2 linked regions of the Methylicorpusculum oleiharenae genome follow. The protein of the gene in region 1 interacts with the protein of each later gene in a pairwise test. Links are inferred from orthologs where the notes say so. Each region holds a gene or a part of one and is shown on either strand. Other genes may lie near its edges.

Region 1 (12,456 bases):
AAATGCAGTGTCAGCGATAAAAGAAACGCCTGATCCACTGATTGAAGTACAGTTACCCGTTTTTATTTCAGCCGAATCGGCAAGTCTGTAGCTCAGCTCGCAATCGACGTTCATACGGATGTAATTTCGTTTTTCATCATATTCCAGCATAGAAATCCTCTTTAATTTTTGCCTGGCTTGCCGCTTATTTCAAAGCATTTTATATAGACCATAGCACCAGAGTTTACTATAAAAAAAGGCTGTATTGATCAAATATAATGACTTTCGGGAATTGATTACAGCTGTATTGCATCAATATTCGGGCAAAAAAGACTTTGCTCTGGCAATTGATAAAAAATGATGTAATATCTAGCCCCCTGAATCCTGCCTTTCCCCGTATGATTAGGTTAAACGAATGACTAAAGCGACAGTATTGACCGGCATTACCACTACCGGCACACCCCACTTGGGCAACTATGTGGGTGCGATCAGGCCTGCAATTTCAGCCAGTAAAGATCCTAATGTTAGCCCATTTTATTTTCTTGCCGATTATCACGCGCTGATTAAATGTCAGGAGCCTGAACGTGTAAGGCAATCCAGCCTGGAGATTGCTGCGACATGGCTGGCGTTAGGGTTGGATACCTCAAATGCCGTATTTTATCGCCAGTCCGATGTGCCGGAAATCATGGAATTGACCTGGCTATTGACCTGCGTTACATCTAAAGGCTTTATGAACCGGGCACACGCCTACAAAGCGGCTGTCGCCGAAAACGAGCAAAGCGGTGAAAACGATCCCGATAAAGGCATCACGATGGGCTTGTTCAGCTACCCGATTTTAATGGCCGCTGATATTTTAATGTTTAATGCACACAAGGTTCCGGTCGGTAAAGATCAGATTCAGCATATTGAGATGGCCCGGGATATTGCCGGACGTTTCAATCATATCTACGGCGAGCATTTCGTGATTCCAGAAGCGGTCACCAGCGAAAATGCAGCGACTTTGGCCGGTATGGACGGCCGTAAGATGAGTAAGAGTTATAACAATACGATTCCGTTGTTTGAGCCCGAAAAAAAGTTAAAAAAATTAATCAATAAAATCAAAACGAATTCCCTGGAGCCAGGCGAACCTAAAGATCCCGATACCTGCACACTGTTCGGCATCTATCAGGCTTTTGCATCGGCGCAGGAAGTTGGGGTGATCCGCCAGCGTTATGCTGAGGGCATAGGCTGGGGGGAAATGAAATCGGTACTGTTCGAATATATCAACGAACATATTGCACCTTCGCGCGAACGCTATGAAGCCTTGTTACAGGCGCCGCATCACATTGAAGAACAACTCCAGGAGGGTGCTGAAAAAGCGAGGGCCGTCTCTGTACCCTTCATGAAAGAGTTGCGAAAAGCGGTAGGCATATCGAAAATCACCGCTTAACTTATTCGTAGGTTGGGTTGGCTATCGCCAACCGCAACCTACCCGGTGCATCACTTTTGTTTTGTTGCAACGCTGAATCGTTACCCTATTTTTAACTTATCCCATCAACGCCTCAGTGGGATTCGACTGAATCACACTGAGGGTAATGTTCAATCAGCAGCGATTTATTGTCTGCAGGCAGTTCGGCCAACAAGGCAATCTGCCCTGAAAATTGTTGATCAACAATTCTGCCGTTCAGTTTATTGAGCTGATATTCAAACTGTTGCAACTGATTATAATCCAGCGTGAGTTTTACCCTCTCAAAGACAACATACTCAATAATCTCGGTTGCTTCGATGGCTTTTTTGGCGACATTCCCATAGGCACGCGTCAATCCGCCTGCGCCCAGTTTCACGCCGCCAAAGTAGCGGATGACGGCAACCACCACGTTAACCAGATCCTTTCCCTGTAAATGCTGAAAAATCGGTTTTCCCGCCGTTCCTGAGGGTTCGCCCGCATCGAAAAACCGGCAGACCATTCCTTCCTGCGTTAAAATTCGGTAGGCAAAGACAATGTGGCTGGCATCGGGATGCGACTCATGAAGACCTTTTATAATGAGTAAGGCTTCCTGTTCATCGGCGCAGGGCGACACAACACCGATAAATCGTGATTTTTTTAGCGTTTCTTCAACCGTTTGTCCGGTATTCACACAATACATGGGTGACTCATTTCTTTATATTTGCGGCATGATAACACTGCGCTCAAACCGTTGATTTTGGCTAGGCCCAATCCACGCAGCGTTACTGATTAAGCGTTGCATTATTTGCAGCTAGCCAAAACGGCTTGATTAAACACATCTGCTTGACTTTCCAGCAATGTGAAATGAGCTTTGGCACGGGTAATGCCCGTATAGACCAGTTCGCGGGTCAGAACAGGGCTTAGGGTTTCAGGCATGATCAATGCGACATGATTAAACTCGGAGCCCTGGGATTTATGTACCGTCATTGCGAACGCGGTTTCCACATCCGGTAAACGCATCGGAGATATCCAGCGGATAGAAATCTGGTCGCCGGTGTCAGGAAACGCCACTCTCAATTTCCCATTAAAGTCATTCAGTGCGATACCGATATCGCCATTCATCAAGCCCAGGTTGTAATCGTTGCGAGTAATCATAACCGGCCTTCCCTCATACCAACGGTCAAGACGATGAGATTCGCCGGAGGAATCATAACTTTTTCCCGGCGTTAAACCCGTAACAGCGTCAGTTGGGCTTTCAGCGTTTGGAACCGGTTTATGAACGCTAAACAGCCATTGCTCGATACGCTGATTTAAACCTTCTACTCCCCAAGGGCCCCGGCGAACGGCGCACAGGACCTGAAACGTATCAAAAGCATCCAGAACCTGTTTCGCCCATTGATTGAAGTGGTGGCTGTCTTCAGGGCGCTGCTGACAGATCACGTCAAGAAAATAGCGATAGCCCTGACGTTGTTGAGGATTGCCGCCGGCCGTGATCAGTTGTTTCAAGCGGCTGTCGGCAGGATCGTCAAGTAATAAACGGGTCAGATCCTGGTAAGTCGCCGTATCATTCAAGATCGCCTGGGCCTTCAGGGCCTTGCCCGCATTAACCGCTCTGGCCAATTGGCCTATGCCGCTGTGCTCGCCGAACCGATGGCTAAAGCGCAGCATGACGGTTTGCTGATTGATCGCTGAACCTTTTAAGGCGGATTCTGCCAATGTCACGCCTGCAGTCTGTGCTATCCAGTCCCGGGTCGGCAGGTCATATGCCTGATTTTCTGCACCTTGGCACAAATCACCCATCACCGCTCCAGCTTCCACCGAGGCCAGCTGGTCCTTATCACCCAGCAATATCAATTGAGCTGACTCCGGCAAGGCATCAAGCAAGCCTGCCATCATTTCAAGATCGATCATTGAGGCCTCATCGATGATGACGATATCTGCGACCAAAGGATTATTGCGATGATGAATAAATTGTCGGGTGCCTTGCCGACTGCCCAAAAGCCGGTGCAAAGTGCTCGCTGATTTGGGAATCAGTTGTTTGATGGCGTCATCAACAGTCAGTCTGGCTAATGCCTGACTGATCGATTCGCTGACTCTCGCCGCTGCTTTACCGGTAGGGGCCGCCAACAGCACTTTGAGCTTGCGTGTCATGCCTGCATCGCTTTTCGACAACTGAATCAGCAACGCTAAAAGTTTGGTCAGGGTTGTGGTCTTGCCGGTTCCAGGTCCACCGGTAATAATTGCGAATCGGGATCTTAGCGCCAGGGCGCAAGCAATTTTTTGCCAATCCGGTTGCTCCCGGTTGTCCTTAAACAAGCCGGTTAGCTGCAAGAGCAACGCATCAGGAAGTCCGCTTCGAATAGGTTGCAGCCGTGATTGAATCGACGCATTTAAAATTTGTTGATACTGCCAGTAACGGCGCAGATACAAACGATGACCTTCCAGAACCAAAGGCGTAGGCGTATTGCCGCACCCCGAGGAGATCAACTGCGAGCCTGCAAGCTCCTGTTTCCAGTGTTGCAGGGTATAGGCTTTGAGTAGGTTTACTTCGGCAAAAACAGTTTCGTTGCCTGAGCGGCGGACATCATGACCGGGAATGGCCAGTGTCAATTCGGGTTGCCGGCTGAGTTTTTCCAGATCCAGAAACACTTCGCCTTGCTCGAGTTGATGGCTCAGCAATGCTCCGGCCCAAAGCACAGCTTCGTTTGCCTGTGCGTCCTGAGATAGCAGAAAGCGCGCAAAAGCCCTGTCTAATTGACTCAACCAGCCACGAACGAGCCATTGGTCAATGTGTTTCAATACAGCGAGTTCTTGTTCTTGATTCATGAACGTGCTCCTTGCCGGGTTGAGCCTGAAAACAGTTTATCCATGCCGTCAATCAGGGTTTCGGGCGGCTTATCGAACATCCGCCCCCCGGACGGATGTTGACTGCCCCGCAGGAACAGATAAAGTCCGCCGCCTAGGTGTTGGTCATAATCATAACGCTCGCCCAATCTGGCTTTTAACAGCCGATGCAAGGCCAGCAGATACAGCGCATATTGCAGGTCATAACGTTTGGCCAGCATCGCCGATTCCATCGCCTCAAGCGTATAAGCATCATCGTTGTTGCCCAGCGCATTGAATTTGTAATCGATGACGTAATACTGCCCCTGATGTTCAAACAGCAAATCAATAAAGCCTTTCAATAAGCCGTTAAGATGATTAGGGAGCAAGCGTGGCCGGGGTTTTCCGCCAAATGTGTGCCGGGTGACCAAGCGGTCCAGAGCCTGAATATTGACATCATCGGCGCCGATCAGAAATTCAGGCTCAGCCTGATAACGGCTTTTGCCCAGCGAGGCCAGGGTGATGTCTTGGTCCTTCAGCAAAGGCAGGTTTAACCACCGGTTTAACCCTTCGACTATGATGTCATGTTGATCTATCCAGTCCGTTTGATGAAAGATCGATTCAATCAGTTGCCTGCGCAGTTGTTGATCGGCATGGACGGTTTGAAAACCCTGTTGAGCGCATTGCTCCATCAATTCATGAATTAATACGCCGGGTCCGGCGCCTCGCGGCAAGCTATGGATGCCTTGTGCAACCAGTGAAAATTCTGACGGGGTATCGGCTTCATCACTTTGTTTGTCGTCCAGAAAGTTTTCCGGCGCTTCGGGCGTATAGCCTTCGCTGTGGATAAAACCCTGGTCCTCGGTTTTCAAAGCACTGTAACTGGCTATCCACCAGTTATCGGCGATAGGCGCGGTTGAGGTTCTGGGCGATTCTATTGCAGGCTGTTGCTGTGAAAGCCGGTAGAGATCAGTACCGGGCTCGGGCAATGCTTCGACTGTAATACTCTCGCAATCGCCTTTAAGCAGGCCCAATTGTCGGCCTAATTCACCGGCCGCCATTTTGGCTTGCCAGCCCAGCAAATAGCCCATTGCACTTTTTTCTAGCTGGCAAGTTTTGGAATTGCCGGTTTTGACTGGCGCTATACCCAGCCAGCAGGCATATTGTGCTCGCGTGATTGCAACATACAGCAGGCGTAAATCCTCCTGCAGGCGCTCGTTCTCGTTCAGTCTCTTGTTTTCATCGCGCTTGCTTAAATCGATGGTTAAGGTCTGGTGTTCATCGTGGAAGCGGTAATAACGGGTGCGCTGGCTGTTGATTTCCCTGAAACTGCAGATGAACGGCAGAAACACCAGCGGGTATTCAAGGCCTTTTGATTTATGAATGGTAATGATTTTGATCAAATTGGCATCACTTTCCAGGCGGATGATGCTTTCATCTTTGCCCTTAGCGTTCTCTCTATCGGTGATAGCCTCGGCCAAATGCCGGATCAGCGCCTGTTCGCCTTCAAGCTGGCCACCGGCTTGCTGCAACAATTCTGCCAGATGCAGCAGGTTGGTGATGCAGCGTTCGCCTTCGTTGTCCCCGGTCAGTCTTGCGTGTACGCCATAGTCGCTGAGCAGTTGCCGCACCGTTGGCAAAATGCCGTCTTGCTGCCACCGTTTCTGGTAGGCTAGAAAACGTTCCAATTGTATTTCCCAGGCAGGCTCATCCAGTGTGAGCTGATGCAGCGTTTGGTAGGACCAGCCCATTGTAGCGGTGCTTAAGGCTGCGCGCACTTTGCGTTCGTTGCGGGGTTCGGCCATCGCTTTCAACCAGATCAGCAGATCGGCTGCTTCGCGGCTGTCATAAATCGAGTCACGTTCTGAAAGGTAAACGCAGCGTAATTGCCGCTTCGCCAATGCGGCACGCATGATTTTAGCTTCCATTCCGGTGCGGACCAAAATCGCAATGTCCGCAGGTTGAACGGGTCTTAAGGGTCCTGATTTCGCTTTAAATCCGGTCTGCAGAGGGTGGGTCGAGTTCAGCAAGCGGACGATTTCACTGGCTGTGACGTCGGCCATTTGCGTTCTGTAAACGGGCAAACCGACGCCTTCCGAACTCTCCCAATGCCAAAGCGTCACCGCCGGAACCGCCGCTTGTCCGTTGATCTGCCAGGCCTCTTCGCGGCCTTTGGCCTCAACCGGAATGAACGGTAACGGATTGACCTCGCCGTTTTTGAATCGAAACGCGCCCTCTTGCTGTTGATCGGCAAAGACAAAGACCTGATTGACGGCATCGACCAGGGCTTTAGTGGACCGGTAATTGGTACCCAAGGTGTAATGTTTGCCTGCCGTGGCATGGTGGGCTTTAAGATAGGTATAGATGTCGCCGCCCCGGAATGAATAGATGGCCTGTTTGGGATCGCCGATCATAAAGCAGCCCAGTCCGGCGTCATCGGAATAGACACGCGAAAAAATCCGGTACTGCACCGGGTCGGTATCCTGAAATTCGTCGATCAACGCGATAGGGTATTGCTGAAGAATGACAGTTTTCAGGCGCTCGCCGTTGAGTCCGGACAAGGCTTTATCCAGTCGCGTCAGCATATCGTCAAAGGTCATGCTGGCGATGCGTTGTTTTTCTGAATCGTAACGGTTTCTAATCCAGTGGATGGCATGTAAGGTGAGTTTTTCGGTGATGTCTTCTTCTTGTCCGGTATGACTGACCAACCGGTCTATCGCTTCAAACGCGGCGTGTTGCAAAGGATCGGCCTGTTGATGGGCTTTAACCAGGCCTTCCGTTAATTTTTGCCGACCGAATTTTGCCAGATCCTCAATAGCCAGCGTATAACCTTGATGAGCCCATGCATCCAATTCAGCCAATTTGTCGGCGAATCCGGCTCTACGGTAACGATTGCCGTTCAGCCAGCCCCCCTGAGAGGCTTTGTTTAGCAAGGTTTCGATTCCCGTCTGATCGGCAGACCACAGTGTGCGAGCCTGGTTTTCCAGGCCTTGCCGCTGTAATTCCCAGGTTTCCCACCGGTTAAATACGGCGGCTAAGTCATCATCGACGCATTCAAGGCCTTGTGCTTCTGTTTCCGTGAGTAAAGGCTTGAGTTCCCGGATCAGGTCATCCGGTGAGCGGGCCAGTTTGAATACAGCCTGACACTGAGTTTCAGTAAGCCGGTAATAAAAAGTCCGCCAATAATCCCTGACCGTTTCATTCAAAAGACCGGTGTCATCATTGTCGACCTCTTGACGAAACAGACTGCCGCTGTCAAACGCATGTTGCTGCAGCATGCGATTACACCAGCCGTGAATGGTATAGACCGCCGCTTCATCCATCCAGTTAGCGGCCAGTTCCAGACGACGGGCGAAAGCAGGCCAAAGGTCAGGCGCATAGCAGGTTCTTAATTCGGTCAGAAACTCATCGCAGTCCGTGCTTTGTTGACGAAAAAAAGCGGCTGCCTGTGTCAGGCGAGCACGGATGCGTTCACGCAGTTCTTTGGTAGCGGCATCGGTAAACGTAACAACCAGAATATCCGGCGGCAGTAAATCCCGCCCCTGTTCAGAGAATTCCTTTGTTGTGCCAAGTATCAGGCGGACATAAAGGGCGGCAATGGTATAGGTTTTTCCGGTGCCGGCGCTGGCCTCGATCAATCGCGTGCCCTGCAATGGAAAATCAAGTGGGTTTACCTTGTTGACGTCTGTCATACCGGACCTCCCTGTTGCCGAATCTGCTGAAAAGCGGCCTGATAAAGCAGAACGGCCCAGGCTTCAAAAAGGTCAGGGTTCAAGCTGATAAAAGTCGGGAAAAACCGTGCCAGATAAGGATCAAAGTCTACTTCGCCCGGCTTCCAGTCGCCGCCGTCATATTGCTCTTGGGCCGCTGCCATGGCTGAAACGGGCGGGGCGCCTAACCAGGCAAAAGCCGTCCGGCATGCAACCGGAAGCGGGGCTTGCATGCCTTGATACCAGGCTTCGGCTAGCGTTTTGAGCAGTTCCAGCGCGTCGGCTTGGGGCAGTGGGGCTATGTCAAGCTCCGTATCGGCGCCTGCCAATATCGATTGGACCGCCATGCCGCTCGCACACGTAGCCAAGTGCTGTACCCAGTAGTGCAAAAGATTGGCATATTTGATCTTGTCACTGTTCATCAGTTTCTGAGCGGTTAAATGAAGCATGCTGAGTGATGATCCCTTGCTGCTTTTTCGCAAATGATCGAGGTCACCCTGTAAGGTAATAGTGACCCCGGCATCCATTTCAAAATGGAATTCAACTGATTGCGGTGCCATTTCAACAGGCCAATCCGGCAGGAGGGTTTGGTATTGCCGCCAGGCTTGTTTAACGGGTTCAGCAATTGTGTTGAAGGCCTGTCGCGCAAAGCCGCCGTAAGGAAGCCGGCCTTTTTGAGTCATCGTCCTGCGCTGATTCTCGAAGAAGCGTTCCGGATTCGCGGGTTTTTCGCTTTGCAAGGATGACAATAACTCATTAGCCAGCAGATACGATTCCAAAGCGTTAAAGCTGAAAGGTTCATTATCTTCGCTGGTTACAGTCTCTTCATCAAAACCGAACTTAAGCGTATGAAGGCAAAACGCTTTAACCGGCGCTTTCATAAATCGGGCCAGGGACTCGAGGTTCAACGTAAACGTTTTTTCATCAGCCACCCTGTTTGACGTCAAGGTCAACTTATTCTGGGTTTGCTCATACCATTCCTGTGCATAAGTGAACAGTCGCGAGTCGCGGTTTTTGGCCACATAATGAAGGCTGAAAGGCTGTAGCGGGTGCTCAACCGTTAATACTTCAAGCAAGAGTCGGTCTGTTTCTGCCAGCCTCCAGCCTTGAGCCAGGACATCGCGCAATTGACTCACCAGGACTGATGGCGGCCGCTCACTGTTATCACGAATACTGCGGCCCACCCAGCTGATATAAAGTTGATCTCTGGCTGACAGTAGCGCTTCCAGAAACAGGTATTGATCATCCTGTCTGCGTGACCGGTCGCCAGGGCGGTACTGGCCTCGCTGACTCATCAGATCGAAGCTGTGACCGTGTTGAGTCCGGGGATAATCACCGTCATTCATGCCCAGCAGGCAGATCAACCGGAAAGGGATTGCGCGCATCGGCATCAGCGTGCAGAAATTGACCCGGCCGCTGAGAAACCGTCGGTGCAATGAGGGCTCATCTACTTCAGTCAGCCAGGCTTCCCGGACTACAACCAGCGGCAAGGTATCGTTAGACGTTAATCCGGACTGTTCGCAGATCTGTCCCCAGTCGGTTAATGTGCGGCTCAGCGTTTCCAGCATTTTTCTATCTCGTTCATTGCCTGCACTAAAAAAATCGTCCAATAAAGCCGACAAAGTCTGTTGCCAGGTTTCGACATTGTGTTCATGGCGCAGGAGTCGTGTATATTTTTCAAGCGTTTCCAGGCAAACAGACAAACTGCCCAGCCATTTCGCGTCCAGTCCGCCGATTTCTTGATAAGGTTCTATGTCATTGAAGGCTCCTCCGGCACCTACGGCAAAACCCAGCAGCATTCTTCGCAAGCCGAATTGCCAGGTGTTGGCATCCAGATGGTCGGGCATGGCGACTGTTTGCGTGCGTTGTTGCGCATTAAGTCCCCAGCGGATGCCCGATTCCTCTATCCATTGATGCAGTTTGGGAACCGCAGATTCATCGATAGCAAAGCGCTCTCTAAAAGCGGGGACCTCCAACAACGCGAGAAACTCACTGACGGTGAAACGCGATTCCGGCAACTTCAGCAACGCTTCGACAGCGACCAGCAGCGGGTTAAGGCCTCTCTGTTGCTGATCGGTCAAACTGAAGGGTATATAACGTGGATCATCAGGTTTTACCTGTCCGAAGACGGCAAGAATATGCGGCGCATATTTGTTAATGTCGGGCACCATGACAATGATGTCGCGCGGGAATAACGTCTCGCCATTTTGACCAGAGGCATTAAACCGGGCCAATAACTGGTCATGCAGAATTTCGACTTCACGTTGCGGACTGTGAGCAATATGAAACGTCAGTGAATCATCCGCTGCGTTAATCTGAACAGGTGCTCCGGGGATGGGCTCCAGATCCAGAATCGATTGTTGCAGATGGTTCAGCAAACTCCGTTGGCCGGGCTCCCCGTAGTTATTGAACAAGTCGATTTTGTTATCCGGCCAATGCCAGTTTACGTAGGTCCGGGTTTCGTCAAAGTGATCCAGCAAGCGGATATAGTCGCGTCCCTGTTTACCCCATGCGGCCAGTAAAGGATTGGCATGAAGATGCAGTTCGTCATCGGATAGCGCGGTGGACATTCCGGATTTATAGTTTTGCCTGCGCCGTTCGGCTTTCAAAAGTTCTTTGTCTTCAATGATATCCGCCCAGTAATACCGGCACGGGTTTGGAATAAACAGCACAATCTGGCAAAATTTTCCCAGTTTGGCCACGACTTCCAAAGACTGTTGAGGTAAGGACGACAAGCCGAACAATATCACTCTTCGCGGCAGTCCCTCCGGTCTTGTGTCTATCCCGTCTATAGCGTGCATGAAACGGTCATGCACCAACGCACGGCTCGCAAACGCGGTATCGGCTTCATTTAAATCGGCCATGACGGCTCGCCATAAAGCGGCTTGCCAACGATGTTGACCGCCAAGCGTTAAAGGCTCTCCGTGTGGGCTGCGCAAAAAATCATGACCTTCCGCCCAATCTGCAATCCAGTCCGAACGATAAACCTGATATTGATCGAACAGATCAGCCAGCTGTTCTGCCAGTTGGTAACGTTTGCGGCGGCTGGTGTCTTCGGCCAGAAATGTGGCCAGCGTTTCAAATTCAGGTTGCGAAACCAGCGCCGGCAGCAAACGGTATAAGCGCCACGTCAGGGGGGCTTTGGCGAGCAATTGTTGCTTGGGAATCTGCTGTCCCAATACCGCCCGGTAAACACTCCAGATGAATAGCGAAGGTAATTGCACCGTCATTCCTGCCGCGATACCCAGCGAATTGTTTTGAGCCAGGCTTTGCTTCAACCATTGCCCCATGCCGTTACTTTGGACTAAAAAAACCTCATTTTCCAGAGGCGCCAAAGGATGCACCTGCAGCCAGTGTTCAACCACATCGCGCAACGTTTCCAATTGATTGGAATGGATGATTGCAATGCCGTTTTCAAGCGGTGTGCACGGAGGTTTTTCAATCATATTTTAATGTCAGTAATGTGTGTAAGTCGTTGTGTTCGTATAACTGCTTAATTTAATTAGTAAGTTTCATGAAAGCTTGGTGAAAGGCCAATGAAAGTATTTATCAATACTATGAATTTGCAGCAATTTTCAGAGGCTTGACATGATGAATCGAACAATTTTGATCCCGACCGATTTTTCAGTGGGATCACTGAACTTGGTGAAACAGACCATCGATAGCAGCAACAACAATACACTTCATTTTGTACTGACACACTGCCTGTTTCTCCCTGACGAGCCCGGCGAACTGCTGTATTTTTCAAAAACCGAATTGATCAGGTCTTTGAAAAGCAGAGAGTTTAATCGGGCATGCAAGACAATTCGTGAACGTTATCCGGCCGAAAAAATGCGGATTACATCCGAACTGTTTACCGGTCTCAACCAAACGGCCTTCAATCATTTCATCGATGCGAATCAGATCGATGAAGCAGTCATTCCAAAACAATACCAACCTACGTTAAACCTTAAAAGCAGTTTCAACCCACTTCCTTTTATTCGTAAAAGCAGACTGAAAATAACCGAGATTACGGTTTCAGAGCATTCAGATTTAACTATTAAAAATAATTTAGAACGACTGGCAAATAGCTTCATTCGTGCTTAGGCAGCTGAATGGGCAATTTATTGAGATAACTGACCCCCCCATAAGATTATGAAAATGATCGAAAAAACTTTAAACGATCGATCTGATATCGAGAGCGTGAGATCGAGCCCATCCCAAAAGCCTGGTGAAGGCTACGGGCATGTAATTTTACAGCGGCTGAAAATTTTTAATACCTTTTTGGACAGCCGATTTGAAGATTTGACCCGGGAAACCTGGGTCAAAACGACTTACCGCGATTTAAGCGCGGGACTGATTGTCGCATTAACCGCAATTCCGATGGCTATGGGGTTCGCCATGGCTATGGGCTTAAGACCTGAACAAGGCATCATTGCCGGGGCGCTGGCCTGCGTGATCGGGCGTACATGGGGCGGATCAAAATATCAGGTTTACGGTCCCACGGCTGCATTTATTCCCATTATTGCAGCGCTGATG
Region 2 (6,690 bases), 1.5 Mb from region 1 along the record:
CCTGCTCCTTTGATTTGCCCGCGTTTCATTATTGGCTGGAGCAGGATGAAGAAGTCCAGTCCATGGCCCTGGATCAGTGGACAAAACCCTTTGCCGATATCCGCAAGGCGATCGATTTAATAATGGGCTTTATTCGCCAGAGCACACGGCCTGTGGCAAAAATGGCCTCCGCAGGCTTTTTTCAGTTGCCGTTGGACAAGAGTCTGCCCTTACAATTATTGCGTATCAATGTAGCGCGTGATATTCCTTGTTTTGCGGAGATCAGTGGCGGAAAACACCGCTTTACGATTCGATTTATGGTGCCGTCTATTGATGGATCCAGGCCAACTCAAACGCCCGATAACATCCCTTTTCTGTTAACCTGCTGCCAGTTCTGAATGGATAACACGGATAAACCTTTAACGGTCAAGTGTCCGCAGTGCAAACGTCCCGTGCCATGGACTCAAGAACAGCTCTTCAAGCCTTTCTGCAGCGAGCGCTGCAAGCTGATAGATTTAGGTGAATGGGCCGCCGAGGAAAAAAGGATTCCCGGGGAGCCTGTATATGATGAGAACGAACTCGAAGATACTTTTTACCATTGATTTTTGGTAACTACTCGCCCGCTTTGAATTATAGGCGTAGGTGCTTGATTTCAAAGGACGCATGAAATCATCCCTGTTGCAGAAGCCTTTTCAATCAAGCATCTACCCCTCAAAGCCACATAAACGTTCAAACTGGGAATTGCTGTTTTTTTAACTTTTCAGCTTAAAAAGGTACGGATGCCTGATATGCCTTGCCCGCCCATTTTCCTGGCTTCGTCTAACGATTCCCTGGATACTCCACCCAACGCATAAACCGGTATATTAATCGGATTAACCCATTCGTGAAATTTCTGCCAGCCCAGCGAGGGCGTCATGGGATGAGTGGGTGTCGGTAACACAGGGGCAAGGACAGCGAAATCAAGCCCCAGTTTTTGTGCCTGTAATAACTCGACAGGGTTATGACAGGATGCGGCAATCCAACCTTTGAAGGGCGGTTTTTGGGTTAATGCCATTAAATGACGACTGGTCAGATGCACCCCGTCCGCATCCAGTTTTTCAAAGCCTTCGACACCGGAGTTAACGAGTAAACGGGCACCTTTTGCACGGCACAAAGGTTGCGCGTGAACGAAAAATTCGGCGGCTTGTTGCAATGTAAACGATTTTAACCGGGCTTGGATCAAAGTAACCCCTTGTCCCAGTAAGTTATCAAGGCGAGTGAGCAATGACTGCTCATCTTCATCATCAAGAATCGCATAATAGGGCGGTAACCTGACCGCTGAAATAATGGGTTTATTGGCTTCAGGAAAAGCAAAGTCAATCAATTTGTCCGGTAAAACCCATTGGATCGGCTGGCCTTCGCGGCCATGCGCTATGCCACTAAATTTTTCGACCCACCAGACATCCAGATTGACACTTAAGTCTGTGTAGTCATGATGGATGTTGATCAGCGGTGACGCTTTCTCTACCTGAATGGCTAATTCTTCATATAGCTCGCGTTCCAGGGCTTGTTCAACGCTTTCGCCCGCTTCAACTTTTCCGCCCGGAAACTCCCATAAATCGCCTTGATGAACCGTTGACGGACGTAAAGAAATAAGTACTTCGCCAAGCGCATTCTTTATTACGCCTACGGCAACATGCAAAGCAGCTTTCATGTGTGATTACCAAGCCATGGTTTTGAGTCCAGTCTTATTAACATCACGTTCTGTATTCAGCGTTAATTTTTACATAATCGTAGGAAAAATCGCAGGTCAGAATTTCTTGCCTAGCTTGGCCGCGCCCTAATGAGACCGTAACCGTTATTTCCTCCTGATTCATGACGTGTTGTCCGGCAGCTTCCGTGTAACCAGCTGCGCGTTCACCGGCTTTGACTATGCAAACATCACCCAGATAGATATCGACAGCTTCCAGTACCATATTGTCAATGCCTGACCTGCCGACCGCAGCAAGAATGCGCCCCCAGTTCGGGTCGCTGGCGAAAAACGCGGTTTTGACCAGTGGCGAATGCGCAATGGTTTTGCCGACTCTGGCGGCTTCCTCGTCACTGGCGGCAGTATTCACAACGATGCGCATGAGTTTGGTTGCGCCTTCACCATCTCGCACAATAGCCTCCGCCAGTTGTTTGCAGAGTGCCAAAACGGCTTGCGAAAATACTGCATAGGCTGGCGTGTCAGCTCGCAGTGCTGGCACCTCTGAGCCGCCGCTGGCCATCAGAACACAGGCGTCGTTGGTGGAGGTGTCACCATCGACAGTAATGCGGTTAAATGATTGCTCAACAGCCGCAGTCAAGCATGCCTGCAATAACGGTTGGGCAATTTTGGCGTCGGTTGCGATAAATGCCAGCATTGTTGCCATGTTCGGCTGAATCATGCCCGCACCTTTGGATATCCCCGTTATCGTGATGGTTTTGCCTCCAATGTCAATAATTTGCGAGGCTCCTTTGGCAAAGGTGTCGGTGGTCATGATGGCGCGAGCGGCTTTTTCCCAATGATCAATGGCCAGATCTCTGACTGCGTTTGGTAAAGCGGCCTGAATTTTATCGACACGTAAGGGTTCGCCGATGACGCCGGTTGAAAACGGCAGGACTTGATCGGCATCGCCATTGACTAATTCGGACAATCCGGCGCAGCTTGACAGAGCGTTTTCCATGCCCGATGCACCGGTTCCGGCATTGGCATTGCCGGAATTGATCAGCAGCCAGCGAGGACTTTTTGACAAATGCGCTCTGGCGACATGGACCGGCGCCGCGCAAAACGCATTTTGTGTAAATACTGCCGCGCAAGTTGAATCCGGAGCCATTTCGACGACCAATAAATCATCGCGTAAGGTTTGTTTAATGCCGGCACACGTTGTACCTAAGGTAATACCGGCTACCGGATGCATGGGTGGAAACGGCAAAGCGCCAACTGCCATAGGATGACCTCTTATTGTATTTGAATGATTTTTGGCGAAAAACCGCTAGCTTATTGATTTAAGCTTGTTTATGCAACCCAGTTTGAGGATTGAGACAGCTAGAATTGTTATCAAGGAGAGTTAATGAAGCGGATTTTTAATACGACAAAAGATGCGGTGTAACCGATATAAACTCTAACACAGAGGTCAAATAATTCAGGGCCACTGACTTTTACCTAATGCCATTAAGTTAAGCCTATTTTGTAGGAGCGGTCCATGCCCGCGATTGAACCCCATTCGGTCGCAGGCATGGCCGGCTCCTACAATACAGCCTATCGATTTATTGCGATGGCCTTATCTTAAAAGCATTGGTCTATTGGGTGGCAGCCAGCTCTTTCGGCCCATTGACATCTTCCGGATCGCCTTCATAAGGGGTCGCATATTTACAGTCTTTTTGCGGACACACTTTTTCAACGCCGCGCCGTTTGGTCGATTTTACGGTAAGAATAGGCCATTGGCAGGACGGGCATTCTTCCTTGATAGGCGCATCCCACAACGCATAGTTACATTTGGGATACTCGGAGCAGGAGTAAAATATTTTGCCGAACCGCGATTTACGCTTGAGAATAGTGCCCGCTTTGCATTGAGGGCAGGTAACGCCTGTATCCAGCGGTTTTTCCAGCGGCTCTATGTGCTTACATTTGGGATAAGCGCTGCAGCCGATGAACTTACCGTATTTACCGGCTTTGATGACCAAAGGCGAGTCGCATTTCGGGCACGTTCTTCCTTCTACGACTTCAGGCGCATCGGCGCTGCTGCCGTCTTCATTTAAATTCCGGGTGTAAGAACATTCCGGATAATTGTTGCAGCCGATGAAACGGCCGTTGCGGCCCAATCGAATCGATAGTTGACTGCCGCATTCGGGACATTTTTCATCAATCGCTTCATGCGTCACATCCTTGCGTTGAACACTTTCATCTTTTTCATGGATGAGCGTGTTGAAGGGGTTCCAAAATGCATGCATTAACGGAATCCACTCTTTTTCTCCGCGCGAAACAGCATCTAACTCATCTTCAAGGTTGGCCGTAAAATCGTAATCGACGTATTTGGTGAAGTGTTCGGTCAGGAATTTATTGACGATTCGTCCCACGTCAGTAGGATAAAACCGCTTGCTTTCCAGTGTGACATATTCACGATTTTGCAAAGTCGAAATGATCGATGCATAGGTAGAAGGCCTACCTATCCCGTGTTCTTCCAATGTTTTTACCAGGCTGGCCTCGCTGTAGCGGGGCGGCGGCTCGGTAAAATGTTGCCCGGCCAGGATGTCATTAAGCGGGACGGGACGTCCTTGTTCTAAAGCCGGTAAAAAGTTTTCTTTGTCATCGCCTTCCTGGGTATCGTCAATGCCCTCGAGATAAACGGCCATAAAACCCGGTTTGGCTATGGTTGATCCGGTCGCACGGAACAAATGTTGCTGCTCTTCACCGCAGCAAAAATCAATCGCCACCATGTCTATCGTGGCGTGAATCATCTGGCAGGCGATAGTGCGTTTCCAAATGAGATCATACAGTTTGAATTGTTCAGCGCTCAGGTATTTCTGCACATCGGCGGGCTGGTGCCTGATGGAAGTCGGTCTTATGGCTTCATGTGCTTCCTGGGCATTTTTTGACTTGGTCTTGAATAACCGGGCTTCTTTGGGTACGTTGATTGCGCCGTATTTTTCGGCAATCAATTCCCTGATTTCCAGCACCGCGTCAACCGACAAATTAACCGAATCGGTACGCATATAGGTAATCAATCCTGCGGTTTCACCCCCCAGGTCAATCCCTTCGTACAGTTGTTGGGCTACCATCATGGTGCGTTTGGTGGTAAAGCCCAGTTTGCGCGCTGCTTCCTGTTGCAAGGTCGACGTGATAAAAGGGGGTGCCGGATTGCGACTTCGTTGTTTTTTCTCAACTTTGACAACATGCAGCTTGCCGTCTGCAGCATCCAGCAAGGTTTGTTTGACCTGGCTGGCGTGCTCTTCAGTTTCAAAGCTGAACTGGTTGAGCTTTTCGCCATTGAAATGAGTCAATTTGGCTTTAAACGTTTGCTCCTGCGCTGTCAGTTCCGCATCTATACTCCAGTATTCCCGCGTTTTGAACGCTTCTATTTCCAGTTCCCGTTCGACAATCATTCGCAGGGCCGGACTTTGAACGCGTCCGGCGGACAGGCCGCGGCGAATCTTTTTCCAGAGTAAAGGGGATAATTTAAAACCCACAAGATAATCCAGAGCTCGTCGGGCCTGCTGGGCATTGATTAAATTGATCGAAAGTTCGGTCGGGTTGGCGATGGCTTCAGTCACCGCTTTCTTCGTGATTTCGTGAAAAATAACCCGGTGTACCGGCTTGTTTTTAAGCAGTTTTTTATCTTTCAACAATTCGTAAAGATGCCAGGAAATCGCTTCGCCTTCTCTATCAGGGTCAGTCGCGAGATAGAGGGTTTGAGCTTCTTTGATAGCTTTGCTAATGGCCTGCACATGGCGCTGGTTGCGATCAATGATTTCATATTTCATCGCAAAGTCATGTTCCGGATCTACAGCTCCCTCTTTAGGGATCAGATCCCTGACATGACCATAGGAGGCCAAAACATGAAAGTCTTTGCCCAGATATTTTTCAATCGTTTTAGCTTTTGCAGGGGATTCTACAATGACGAGGTTGTTACTCATTAGGTCTTTAATTCGAGGCCGGTTTAATGCAAGTAAGCAGGAATCTGATCGTAAACAATATCTTCCATTCGCGAAAAAGCAATTTCTTCATCGGGCTGACTTAACAATACCATCAAGACGATCCATTTCAGTTTTTCCAGAGAAATCTCTTCGTTTTCCAGTGCGACTGCACGGTCTATAACGAGTTCACGGTTGGCAGGCGACAGAATGCCGTTATGTTCAATAAACATCAAAAAATTGCGGCATTCAAGATCCAGTCTTTCAAGTTCCTGACTCGAAAATATACGGAAGGCATGCGAGGCCGAAGGATTGATTTTGCCTTGCAAACTCAAGGATTCCAGCCAATCGAAAGCCTTGCTGACTTCGGTTTGATCAAATCCCGCTTCTTCAAGTTCGTTCTTGATCATCTCACTATCGGGCAGGATTTCAATCTCATCCTCCATATAGTTTTCAAACAGATACATCAAGACATCAAAAATATTTTCTTTCATAGTGGTATTAAATTATTTAATGCGGGTGTAACACCCGCCGGGCATCGATTCAATGTAGCCTTGAAGTTCCATAACCAGCAACATTGACGAAATGACTTCAACGGATTGGCCTGTGCTTTCTACCAGTTTATCAACAGAAGTGGGGCTAAACATGATCAGATTCAATAATGTTTGTTGCTCCAGGTCAAGCATTGATTGTGATAAAGACGGCGTTGATATGGCATCTTGTTGATTGTATTGACCTAATTCTTCAAGAATATCCTGAGACGTTTCAACAAGTTTTGCGCCTTCTCTGATCAGCGCATTACATCCTCGGGCGAGCGGGTTATGGATGGACCCGGGAATAGCAAATACTTCCCGGTTTTGTTCCAGTGCCATTCTGGCCGTGATCAGTGAGCCGCTTTGTTTGGCGGCTTCCACCACCAGTAAGCCCATACTCAAGCCACTGATGATACGATTACGTCTGGGAAAATGGTTCGCTTTCGCGGTGGTGCCGGGCGGAAACTCCGAAACTAAAGCGCCGGTTTCCGAGATCCGGGTCGCCAAGGCTTTGTTACAGGCAGGGTACACCCGGTCGAGCCCG

The links.
Region 2: the proteins of GO003_RS01095 (region 1) and topA interact in binary tests that used the Escherichia coli proteins (3 or more experiments, as listed by UniProt). The link is inferred for Methylicorpusculum oleiharenae from one-to-one orthologs.

Annotation. Positions count from the first base shown.
Region 1 is NZ_WUTY02000001.1:215,033-227,488, reverse strand. The notes cover bases 314-3,230. They hold GO003_RS01095 (IMPACT family protein), read right to left. Parts: upstream 2,106-3,230; coding sequence 1,521-2,105; downstream 314-1,520. Other genes in these bases: recD (exodeoxyribonuclease V subunit alpha), read right to left, coding at 2,207-3,230; GO003_RS01100 (tryptophan--tRNA ligase), read left to right, coding at 395-1,408. In the rest of the region: GO003_RS01105 (PilZ domain-containing protein), read right to left, coding at 1-150; more of recD, read right to left, coding at 3,231-4,231; recB (exodeoxyribonuclease V subunit beta), read right to left, coding at 4,228-7,920; recC (exodeoxyribonuclease V subunit gamma), read right to left, coding at 7,917-11,384; GO003_RS01075 (hypothetical protein), read left to right, coding at 11,527-12,024; GO003_RS01070 (SulP family inorganic anion transporter), read left to right, coding at 12,079-12,456.
Region 2 is NZ_WUTY02000001.1:1,754,772-1,761,461, forward strand. Bases 2,950-5,923 are described here. They hold topA (type I DNA topoisomerase), read right to left. Parts: upstream 5,617-5,923; coding sequence 3,283-5,616; downstream 2,950-3,282. Other genes in these bases: GO003_RS08155 (DUF494 family protein), read right to left, coding at 5,640-5,923. In the rest of the region: cell division protein ZapD, read left to right, coding at 1-377; DNA gyrase inhibitor YacG, read left to right, coding at 378-581; GO003_RS08140 (Nudix family hydrolase), read right to left, coding at 740-1,672; bifunctional glutamate N-acetyltransferase/amino-acid acetyltransferase ArgJ, read right to left, coding at 1,716-2,930; more of GO003_RS08155, read right to left, coding at 5,924-6,107; DNA-processing protein DprA, read right to left, coding at 6,120-6,690. UniProt on the Escherichia coli protein: Releases the supercoiling and torsional tension of DNA, which is introduced during the DNA replication and transcription, by transiently cleaving and rejoining one strand of the DNA duplex.